2 regions of the Mesorhizobium sp. M1A.T.Ca.IN.004.03.1.1 genome follow, and region 2 is predicted to be linked to the other one. Evidence: riboswitches for the same ligand, from Rfam matches in the RefSeq annotation. Region 2 holds a riboswitch; the other holds the start of a gene.

Region 1 (5,679 bases), on a different contig from region 2:
TTTTTGGCTGGCGGGCTTTGGCCAGCCGGACACGCAAAGCCTGCCCGTACCGTTTCAGCAAGCATCATTTTGTCCAAACGCTTGATGAACTGTCGCGTCGTTGCTCGCGATGACGGCGACCTGCTGGGTTAGTGCACAAGTATCCTGACGGCACAGAATCCGACAGCGCGCACCTTTCATTCGGCCGCAATCCGTTTCGGAGTCACGGCATCTGACCGGCGGCTCCATGAGTGGACGCTTCTCCGTCATGCCACGTCGAATCTCTTCGTGATTTCGCTGGCGTCAAACAGCCGACACGTGCCGGTGCTACGTATCGCTCGAGTTTGCACGAAGGTCCGAAGATGCTGCACGTCGACCCTAAAATGCCGGCGACGGTTTTCACACTTTCCCCTAATCACGGCAACAAAACTGTGACGACGCGCGTCCGCGGCACGAGCCTCAAGAATGCCGTCCGGTTCGTCATGGAACGCCTGCCAAACGTGGAAAGATCGCGGTCTCTTATCCGGACAGCGACGCATTCACTCTATTTTGCGGAGATCGAAGCGCTCAACAGGCGACCGGAATTTCTCGATGAAGACACCGGCTCGACATCGGCGACGGTGGGACCGAATTGACCGGTTTAGGAAGAGAGGAAATGGGAGTGGGAAGGTTCGGTACTCCGGTGAGGGTTCAACTCGGTCGCATTTGATCGGGATCGCATAGTTGTGAACACCAACGAGGCGGCGCAGATCCTGCTGCACGCGTCGCCTGTGACGGATAGTGACGTCCGGCTCTGCCTTGGCCGTACCTTGCGGTATACGATACCATCGCCGCCAGCCGTCGCGATTATCATAAAGCGTGCCAGGCGGGATCGCTTCAATCGCGGTCAGACCCAATCCGTCGAAGGCTTTTGAGCTCAGAGGCGAAGGCAAGTCCTTCCCCCATGTGCCGCGCGAGCAATTCATCCCCTACGTTCCACAGACAGACTAAGCGCACATTGCATTTCTCTTCCTATTGACAGTTCCTCGGCCCAGGTTTCGTATCAATAGTACAAAGATGTCAATGGATCATGGATGATTTTGCCAAGGCAATTCGCAAACCGATGTCGCTCGTGAGTGATGATGTCTCGCGACGCCTAAATTCATACAATCTGTCGTGCACTGCCGTTTAGAACCTCGCCGAGCGGCATAGATTTCGCGACCTCTTCTGGTCGTGCGACATGCAGTTCGGCGAGATACCAGCCGGTCTCCTCCGCGCCAGCGGCATCGATCCCCAGCCGGCGGAGATTGTCGAGCACATGCTGCCGTTCCTCGGCTGAAGCAAAACGCCGCTGCCGGAACAGTCCCTCCAGCTTTTCCGTGACATAGCCGTGCCGGCCCAACATTTCTTCCGGCCCCCCGAAATCGAACATGCGCAGCACGAAATGCGCCATCCACGGACGACTGTCGAGGCTCGTTTCCAGGAGCCGTTCCAGCGAAGTCTCAGTAACATAGCCGACGCAGCCGGTCGAAATGATAAGGTCGGCGTTTTCGATCGCCGCCGTGTCTTCTGGCGTCGGATCGCTTTTCTCGAGATTGGTCGCAACACCTGCGTCGAGCATGCCCGCATCGACTGCATAGGCTATCGCGCGATCTGCCGGGTCGACACCGACAATTTCGAGCGCGGCATCCGCCGGTTCGGCATAGAGGTCACGGTCCCGCTGAAGAAGCGCCTCGAGATCGTCGGCCGCCGCCGCTCCGTAGAGCCGGTAGAGTTCATCCATCGAACGTCCGTGCTTGAGAAGCGCGCCGTTGATCCCATAAGAGCAACCGAGATCGATCACCTTGGCCGGTTCGGATTCGGTGGCGTTACGCCGTGCTTCGATCAATCGTTGAAATCGAGGTTTTGCTTCCTGAGGAATCCGATAGCCCAGGCGAGATAAAGTTGAAAAGTAAGCTGTCGGCTCCGGACTGTTATAAATATTGTTTAAGTTTATCTTGCCAGTCACGTCGTAGCTAAGATTTTCCAATATATCGACTCCGTTTTTCATGTCACAAAATTAACGCCTCCGCACAAACGTGCGCGAAGAAGTTATTTTCCGGATGCGATGTACTATTTAGCGCATAAGCTGCGAGAATTGAACCCGTACCGGAGAAAAATTCCCTGTCGCCGCACAAAACGCCTTTACAGCAGCAGATATCAACCCCGAAGCTCAGTGGCGGCACCAGCAGACGATCCTGGCCCACGGGCCTCAGCGGCAACTCCTGGGGCATGTTACAGGATTCAAAAAGTTGACACTCTCTATGAAATAAAAGGACGATCGTCCTGCCGATTGGCCCCCCTGATAGGTAAATGGTATACCCGTCGCCGTCCGAACTGGCCGGCCTGAATCCAATTCTGTTCCGTCATGACGTGAGGCTGGTGGGTCTTCCAAGCGCCGATTTGGCCGGGTAGGATTTGCAGGGGGGTGAACAACCGGATGAACAAACGGAATGATGCTGGAAAAACTGCGCGCCTGTTGGGGGTTTAGCCCGACCGTCCATAGGAATGTCGCCCTGGTCGAAGGCTTTCTGAAGGGCAAGAGTTTCGCCGACCTGGCGCAGGAACATAGCCTGTCGAAATCGAGGGTGCGCCAAATCATCGAGAAGGCTGATCGGCTCGTGGGCGGCGGCATCCTGACCAAGGCTGAACCGTCCAAGGCCTCGCCTCGATCCGATTTCATGGTCGACTATCCGTATGTGTGGAACCTGGCCGAGATGCACCGGCTCGGTAGCGTCACGCCGCATCATTTCTTTGCGGAGTTGGAACGCGCCGGTTCGCTGGAGCGGCTGGTTGACAAGATGAAGCGGTTGCCGTGGCGCGCACCAACGACACGCGAGCTGGCGCGCCTCGTGTGGCAAAAGGAGAGGGGCGAGAGCCCATGGCCTGCAATGAAGCGATCACGCGTTGCGATCGTGGAACCAAGCTGCCCGGTCGACCATCCGGATCGTGGCCTTCAATGCCAGCTCGCCTTGGAACCGGCCTTTCAGCAATTGGCTGAGCGGGCAGCGGAATCCGGCTGGACCGAGGACGAGATAGCCTACGCGCTCCTCGAGCTCGCCGGCGCGCGCCTCAAGAGCAACTCCGCCAATCGCGAGACTGAGAGGGCGATTGACCGGGCCAGGGCAACGAGATGAGCGGCACCTTCGAGAAGCTTCGCCTGACCCGATAGGAACGTCGCCGCGCCATCAGTTTGGCGGTGAAGGCTGACCCCGGCCGAGTCGGGCAGGCGAGCGGCAGTGCTGAAATAAGGGCGTGAGAATCCATGGTGATCTTGCGCATGGCGAACTCCTTCAAGTGACTTGTTTTCATCAGCCTAACCAGAGGTGCCACCCGGCCTGGGTTCTTGATACGGTGGCTGTGTCGAGACGCCAGGCGCCACCTCGCGGCTAAGCCCGCAAAGCGGACCTTTTTGTTGCAGTCGCAAAACGTGTCGAAGGTTTCGGGATATTTGCGACGAAAAAGCGGTCGTTGGCCATCAGCGCCCCGGCCAAATAAGGCGTGCTTGTTATTCAAGGTTAAGATAACCTGGCAGATACCGAGGGGTGCCCCGTCAAGGGGCTGAGATACTGTTGGCCGAAGGCAGCACAGTGACCCTTTGAACCTGATCCGGATCATGCCGGCGAAGGGACGGGTCTGACGCCTCTCTCCTTTGCCGGCCTCATACAAGTGGCCGCAATGACACCCGAAAAATCAACAACCACGGCCCGGCGTTCAGCGCTCACGCCTAAACTTTCGACGTTGACCCTCCTATGCGCCCTTTCGGTGCTGCCGTTGAACGTCTTTCTGCCATCACTGGCGAATATCGCGCAGGATTTCCGCGCCGATTACGCTCTCGTGAGCCTGTCACTAGCCGGTTACGCTATAGTGGCCGTCGCATTGGAACTGATCATGGGGCCGCTATCCGATCGGTTCGGGCGTCGGCCGATCGTCATGGTCAGTCTTGCCACGTTCACGATCGGGTCGATCGGCTGCGCCTTTGCATCCGATATTTGGACCTTTCTTGCGTTCCGTTTGCTCCAGGCGGCAATCACGTCCTGCTATCCAATTTCGATGGCGATTATCAGGGATACGGCCGGCAAAGAGCAGACGGCGAGCCGGATCGGTTATGCGACGATGATCTGGGCGCTGGCCCCGATGATCGGCCCAGCGCTTGGCGGTGTGGTGGATGAAGCCTTGGGCTGGCGGGCGATTTTCTGGGGTCTTGCCCTAGCCGGCATAGTGATGTTTGCCTTGTGCTGGTTCGAACTCGGTGAAACCAACAAAACCCGGTCGGGCAGCATCGTCCAGCAATTCCACGCCTATCCGGCGCTGTTCCGCGCACCCGGCTTTTGGGCCTACGCGCTGTGCATGGGGTTCTCGGTCGGTGCGGTCTACGCGTTTCTCGCTGGCGCTCCACTCGTTGCTGCAATATTCGACGTGTCATCGGCCTCGCTTGGCTTTTACATCGGCAGCATAACAGCGGGCTTCGTGTTCGGCAGCTTCCTGTCCGGACGTTACGCCGGCCGTTTCCCTCTGACCACCATGATGATAGTGGGGCGCATCGTCGCTTGTGCCGGCCCTGCGATTTGTCTGGTCCTGTTTTTCGCAGATGTCAGGCATGTGATTGCGCTATTCGTCCCTTGCATTCTGGTCGGCATCGGCAATGGCTTGACCATGCCGAGCGCCAATGCCGGCGCGCTCTCGGTGCGGCCGAACCTGGCTGGAAGCGCAGCCGGCTTGGCAGGCGCTATGACCCTTGCGGGTGGCGCAGCCCTTTCCTCGATCACAGGGGCCGTCCTGACGGAGGGCAACGCAACCTATGCGCTGTTCTCCATCATGCTTTTTTCCGCCGGGTGCGGGCTGTTGGCGGCTGTGCTCGCGGCGCTCCTGCCAGGCGATTCTCAGTCCTGTCGGACGTGATGCCGTCCTGATAAACACGCGCTCTTTGCGCTTGAAAAAAGCAGTGCGTGCGGTGGGGGGCCCCCGTGGCGGCTTGATCACGACCTTCCAGCAGCAGCAATTAAGGGCAGCACAGGGTCGCGAGCGGCCACCGAAAGCTCCCATGCTAAACGACCAAGTTGCGGACAGACCAGAGTTGGCTGGGGTTCTTTCAGCCTGTCCCTTTCAGTTCTGCGCTGCCTTCCTCAACCAGTCGCACATTTGTCGCGCGGGCCGTGACAGGTGCGCCGCGTCAGGGGTCAGCAGATGATACTGTTCCCGTCCCGGCAGCACCGGGCCGGGAAGCTGAACAAGACGCCCCGACCGCAGATGCTGGCCGCAGGAGAGATGGTCGCCGATGGCAATGCCAAGACCGCGGAGCGCCGCGTCGATGCACAGGTGCGTGCGGTTGAAGAACAGGTGGTTGTCGACATCGTCCAGCATGACGCCTGCCGCTTCGCAATAGCGCCGCCACCAGTAGAGCCCGCGCTCGTGGATCAGCCTGTGCGCAGCGTAGAAGCCTGGTGAGGCCGGATCAGGCCCCTTGGCGATCAATGCGGGCGAGGCGACCGGGAACGCGTTGAGATCAAGGAAGGGCTCGGAGCGAAAGCCGATCAGCGCCGCCGGTCCCCAGGTCAGCACCAGATCGACATCGCCGGGCAGGCTGCGCGGCGGGTCCGGGCGGCAGCGGAGATCGACGTTGAGCCGCAGCGCGTCCAGCGCCTCCGCCGTCAGGCGCGGCATGAGCCACACGACCGCCAG
Region 2 (5,679 bases):
CTGACCAGGACGACCGTTCCGGCAAAGCCGGCGACCAGTTCCTGCAGCAGCTCCAGCGTCTCCATGTCGAGGTCGTTGGTCGGCTCGTCGAGCACCAAAAGGTTCGCCGGCCGCGCCAGCACCCGGGCCAGCAGCAGTCGCGCCCGCTCGCCGCCCGAAAGCTCGCGCACCGGCGTGCGCGCCTGCTCCGGCTTGAAAAGAAAATCCTTCATATAGGAGACGACGTGGCGCTGCTCGCCATTGACCACAAGGTTCTCGCCGCGCCCGTCGGTCAGGTAATTCGCCAGCGTCTCCTGCGGGTCGACGGCCTCGCGCTTCTGGTCGAGCGTTGCGATTTCCAGATTGACGCCGAGCCGCACGGTGCCGGCATCCGGCGGCAGCTCGCCGGTCAGCATCTTGAGAAGCGTCGTCTTGCCGACGCCGTTCGGCCCGACAAGGCCGACACGGTCGCCGCGCTGGATACGGGTCGAAAAGCCCTTGACCACGGTGAGGTCGCCAAAACTCTTCTCGATGCCTTTGGCTTCGATCACCAGCTTGCCGGATTCAGCGGCGTCGCTTGCCACCATCGTCGCCGAACCCTCGGCGCCGCGATGGCTGCGAAAACGCTGGCGCATGGCCTGCAGCTCGCCGAGCCGGCGCATGTTGCGCTTGCGCCTGGCGGTCACGCCATAGCGCAGCCAATGCTCCTCGCGCACGATCTGGCGGCCGAGCTTGTGCTGTTCGCGCTCTTCCTCTTCAAGCACCTGGTCGCGCCATTCCTCAAAGTGCGCGAACCCCTTGTCCAGCCGGCGCGTCTGGCCGCGGTCGAGCCAGACGGTGGCGCGCGAGACGCGCTCGAGAAAGCGGCGGTCGTGCGAGATCAGGATCACGGCCGAGGAGGTGCGGGCAAGCTCTTCTTCCAGCCATTCGATGACCGACAGGTCGAGATGGTTGGTCGGCTCGTCGAGGAGCAGGATATCGGGCTCCGGCGCCATGACGCGGGCGAGTGCTGCGCGGCGCGCCTCGCCGCCGGAAAGGTCGTTCGGCCGCTCCTCGCCGGTCAGGCCGAGATGCTCCATCAGATAAGTGGCGCGATGCGGGTCGTCGGCCGGCCCGAGGCCGGCTTCGACATAGGCGCGCACGCTGGCGAAGCCATCCATATCGGGCATTTGCGGCAGGTAGCGCACCGTTGCCGAGGGCTGGCGGAATACTTCGCCGTCCTGCGGTTCGATCAGCCCCGCGACGATCTTGAGCAGCGTCGACTTGCCCGAACCGTTGCGGCCGACAAGCGCGATCTTCTCGCCGGCGGAGGCGCTCAGCGCCGCGCCGTCGAGCAGCGGCGTGCCGCCAAAAGTCAGTTTTATGCCATCCAGATTGAGAAGAGGCGGTGCCATGTCAGCTTTCGGGAAGAGGATAGGGGTGGGCGAGCAGCAGCGCCCGGCCACGCTCGAGCGCGATCTCGAGCCGACCCTTGATCTCATTTGATATGGTAAGCGATGAGCCGAACGCCACCTCGACACCGTCCAGCGGCCATTTGGCGCCTGAGACCGTCAGGCCGGCGAGGTCGGAGAAGCCGAGCACCGAGAACAGCGTGCCCTCGGCGTAGTCGAAGCCGGCTTTGCCCGGCAGGATCGGCACGCCTTCCTGCGCGCCGCTGGTCAGCAGCACGGTCATGCCCGCCTCGGCCAGCCGCACGCTCAGAGCCAAATGCAGAAAGGCATGATCGGCGCGCTTGCCGCCGAAGGCGCCGGCCAGCACCAGGCTGGTGGCGCCGCGCGCCAGCGCCTCGGCAATGGCGAGCTCGCCGTCGGTCATGTCCTTCTCGGTCGGGAAAATCTTGCGCGGCACGGCGGCCAGATTCTCCGGCAGGTTTGGCGGTACCGAGTCGAAATCTCCGACCCAGAGCTCCGGCAGGAGGCCAAGCATATGGGCATGGCCGATACCGGCATCGGCGGCGATGATGCGGGAGCCTTCGATCTGGCGATCGAGGCGAGGCGTGCGGACGAGATCGCCGCCAAGCAGGATGGTGAATGTGCCCATGGCCGTCGCCCTTACCAGCCCGGCCCACGAAACGGAAGCGGGCGCGTCCAAACGGAATCGCGCTTCGCTACCGCGGTGAACGATGATGATCCCCGGAAACTTCCGCTTGCGCGCCGCATCGGCCGGGCCTATGTCTCGAAATGCTCTAACGGGGTGCCGGACGCTGATTTTGCGAACCGGCTGAGAGGCAACGAAAGCCAACCCGCTGAACCTGATCCGGTTTGTACCGGCGGAGGGATTAGACGCTTCGGACCATCCGACGCCTCAATTCCTTTAACGCGAACGAAGGAGGCGCCGATGCGCTCGTTATTGTCCAACCTTGTTCTTGCAGCCGGCCTTGTTTCGCTTTTGGTGGGCGTCGGGCCTGCCGAGGCGAAAGACAAGCTTACCGTCTACACCTACGAAAGCTTCACCGCCGACTGGGGTCCCGGGCCCGCGGTGAAGAAGGAATTCGAGGCCGAATGCGGCTGCGATCTCGAATTCGTCTCGGTTGCCGACGGCGTGGCACTGCTCAACCGCGTCAAGCTGGAGGGCGCCGGCACCAAGGCCGATGTCGTGCTCGGCCTCGATACCAACCTGACCGCGGATGCCAAGGCGAGCGGCCTATTCGCGCCGCATGGCGCGGTGGCCGATTTGAATGTGCCCGGCGGCTGGAAAGACGACACTTTCGTGCCTTTCGACTACGGCTATTTCGCCGTCGTCTACGACACCGAAAAGCTGAAGACCCCGCCGAAGAGCTTGAAGGAACTGGTCGAGGGCGCCGGCCCCGACAAGATCATTATCCAGGATCCGCGCACTTCGACGCCGGGCCTCGGGCTGCTGCTGTGGGTCAAGTCGGTCTATGGCGACAAGGCGCCGGAAGCCTGGGCCAAGCTGAAGCCGAAGGTGCTGACCGTGACGCCGGGCTGGAGCGAGGCCTATGGTCTGTTCACCAAGGGCGAGGCGCCGATGGTTCTCTCCTATACCACTTCGCCGGCCTACCACATGGTGGCCGAGAACACCGAGCGCTATCAGGCGGCGTCCTTCGAGGAGGGCGAATATCTGCAGATCGAGGTCGCCGGCATCACCAAAACCGGCGCGAAGAACCCGCTGGCGGAAAAATTCATAGCCTTCATGACCGGGCCCAAGTTCCAGGACATCATCCCGGAGACCAACTGGATGTTCCCGGCCGGCAAGACCGACAAGCCGCTCAACCCGGCCTTCGAAAAGCTGGTGAAGCCGACCAAAACCCTGCTGTTCAGCCCGGACGAGGTGGCGGCCAACCGCAAGGCCTGGGTGGATGAATGGCTGGCGGCGATGAGCAAGTAGGACGCAGGATGGCGCTTGAGCACCCCCCTCTGTCCGGCCGGCCATCTCCCCCGCAAAGGGGGATCGGTGATTTCGCTAGCCGCCGACGGTGTAGGAAGAGCGGCAAAGCTGCCAATCTCCCTCCTAGAGTGGGAGATGTCCGGCAGGACAGAGGGGGGTGCGACGGAACGTGGCGTTCGCTAGCTCGAGCCAACGTGGTGCAGCGTGCAATCCACGCCGCGCCCTGACCCTCGCATCACCGCCGGCATCATCGCCCTTGTCGCCATCACTTTGCTCATCGGCGGCGCCTTCGCCGGCCTGATCCTCGAAGGCGCGAGCGGTCCGTCCAGCGCTGCCGCGGCCTTCGACAGCTATCTGCTCCGCGTCGCCCGCTTCACGCTTTGGCAGGCGCTGCTGTCGACATTGCTTTCGGTCTTGCCGGCAGTGTTCGTCGGCCGCGCCCTGTCCAGGCAAACGAACTTTCCCGGACGTCGCCTGATCCTGCAGTTGTTCACGGTGCCGCTGGCGCTGCCGGCCATCGTCGCCGCGCTCGGCGTGTTGGCGCTCTACGGCCGTGCCGGTTATTTTGCCGGCATCCTCGGCACGTTCGGCGGTGGGGAATGGCCGGGCATTTACGGCCTTTCCGGCATCCTGGTCGCGCATGTCTTCTTCAACCTGCCATTGGCCACGCGGCTGTTCCTCGAGGCGCTCGGCACCGTGCCGGCCGACCAGTGGCGGCTGGCGAGCCAGCTCGGTATGGACGCTCGGTCGGCCTTCCGGCTGATCGAATGGCCGGCGCTGCGCACGGTGCTGCCGGGGGTCGCCGGGCTGGTCTTCATGCTGTGCATCACCTCCTTCACAATCGTACTGACGCTGGGTGGCGGGCCGGCGGCGACGACGCTAGAGGTCGCGATCTACCAGGCGCTGCGCTTCGATTTCGATCCCGCGCGGGCCGTGACACTAACGTTTCTGCAGATCGTGCTGACCTTCGTCGTGGTCGCCATGCTGACGCGACTCGGCGCCAACACGGTCGGCGATGCGAATCTGCCGGTAGGGCCACGCCGCTATCTTGCGACCAGCACCACCGAGGCCGTGTTGAATGCCGGCCTCATCGTGCTTGCGCTGCTGTTCGTCGCCGCACCGATGGCGGCGACCGTGCTCGCCGGGCTGGAGGCGGATCTCGGCCGGCTGGCCGGCGAGGACGCCGTGCGCCGCGCGACGCTCACCAGCGCCGGGCTCTCCTTTCTCTCGGCGCTGTTTTGCGTGATGCTGTCGCTGTCGCTGATCGCCGCCCGACGCGCACTGGCCCTGAGGCGCCGCGCGGGCGGCGCCATGTCGCTGCTCGAACACGCCGCCGACACCGGCGCCGGTTTCGTGCTGGTCGTGCCGCCGATCGTGATCGGCGCCGGCTGGTTCCTGGCTCTGCGCAACATCACCGATGTGTTCGCCATCGCGCCCGTCATGGTCGTCGCGGTCAATGCGGTGATGGCAATGCCTTTCGCCATTCGCGCCGTCCGCCCTGCCTATGATGCGGCGAGCGAGCGCCACGAGCGACTCTGCCTGGCGCTCGGCATTTCCGGCTGGAACCGGCTGCGGCTGGTCGACTGGCCGTCGCTGCGGCGGCCCTTGGCCACCGGCTTTGCGTTCGCCATGGCGCTGTCGCTCGGCGATCTCGGCGTGATCGCACTGTTCGGCAGCGATTCCGTCCAGACCTTGCCCTATCTTCTACTCGCGCGCATGGGCAGCTACCGGACCGCCGACGCCGCGGGGCTGGCCTTGCTGCTCGGCCTCGTCTGCCTGCTGCTGGTTGTCGCCGCCGACTGGCTGGGGCGGGAGGCAAAGGCATGACGAGGGATAATAATGGCATCGCGGCCACGAAGGGCCTGGCCGTCACGTTGGACGGCGTATCCTTCAGCTATGGCGAGGCATCCTTCCGGTTCGATGTCGAATTCGCCGCCGGCAGGATCACCGCCATCATGGGGCCGAGCGGTTCAGGCAAGTCGACGCTGCTCAATCTGGTGGCCGGCTTCGAATCACCAAATGCTGGCAAGGTGCTGATCGGCGGGATCAATGTCGATAATGCGCCGCCCTCGGCGCGGCCGGTGTCGATGGTGTTCCAGGAAAACAACCTGTTCGCCCATCTTTCGGTCGAGGGCAATGTCGGGCTTGGCCGCTCGCCATCGCTCAAGCTCACGGCCGACGACCACCGCGCGGTCGCGGACGCGCTGGGGCGTGTCGGCCTCGCCGGCAAGGAAAAGCGGCTGCCGAGCGAGCTTTCCGGCGGCGAGCGGCAGCGCGTCGCGCTGGCGCGGGTGCTCATACGGGACCGTCCGGTGCTTCTGCTCGACGAGCCTTTCGCCTCGCTCGGCCCGG

Evidence for each region. A riboswitch is a leader RNA that binds a small molecule or an ion and turns the genes downstream of it on or off. The one in region 2 is predicted to bind thiamine pyrophosphate.
Region 1: another riboswitch for thiamine pyrophosphate. It lies ahead of EOD29_RS29020 (multidrug effflux MFS transporter); the one in region 2 lies ahead of thiB (thiamine ABC transporter substrate binding subunit).

What each region holds. Positions count from the first base shown of each region.
Region 1 is NZ_RZTV01000018.1:11,302-16,980, reverse strand. Features, by position in the region: gene EOD29_RS36145 (hypothetical protein) at 342-614, shown strand; gene EOD29_RS29030 (class I SAM-dependent methyltransferase) at 1,121-2,008, opposite strand; gene EOD29_RS29025 (hypothetical protein) at 2,619-3,134, shown strand; TPP riboswitch at 3,529-3,646, shown strand; gene EOD29_RS29020 (multidrug effflux MFS transporter) at 3,676-4,899, shown strand; gene EOD29_RS29015 (LysR family transcriptional regulator) at 5,104-5,679, opposite strand, start outside.
Region 2 is NZ_RZTV01000004.1:492,939-498,617, reverse strand. Features, by position in the region: gene EOD29_RS16370 (ABC-F family ATP-binding cassette domain-containing protein) at 1-1,373, opposite strand, end outside; gene EOD29_RS16365 (thiamine diphosphokinase) at 1,375-2,019, opposite strand; TPP riboswitch at 2,159-2,274, shown strand; gene thiB (thiamine ABC transporter substrate binding subunit) at 2,317-3,327, shown strand; gene thiP (thiamine/thiamine pyrophosphate ABC transporter permease) at 3,532-5,154, shown strand; gene thiQ (thiamine ABC transporter ATP-binding protein) at 5,151-5,679, shown strand, end outside.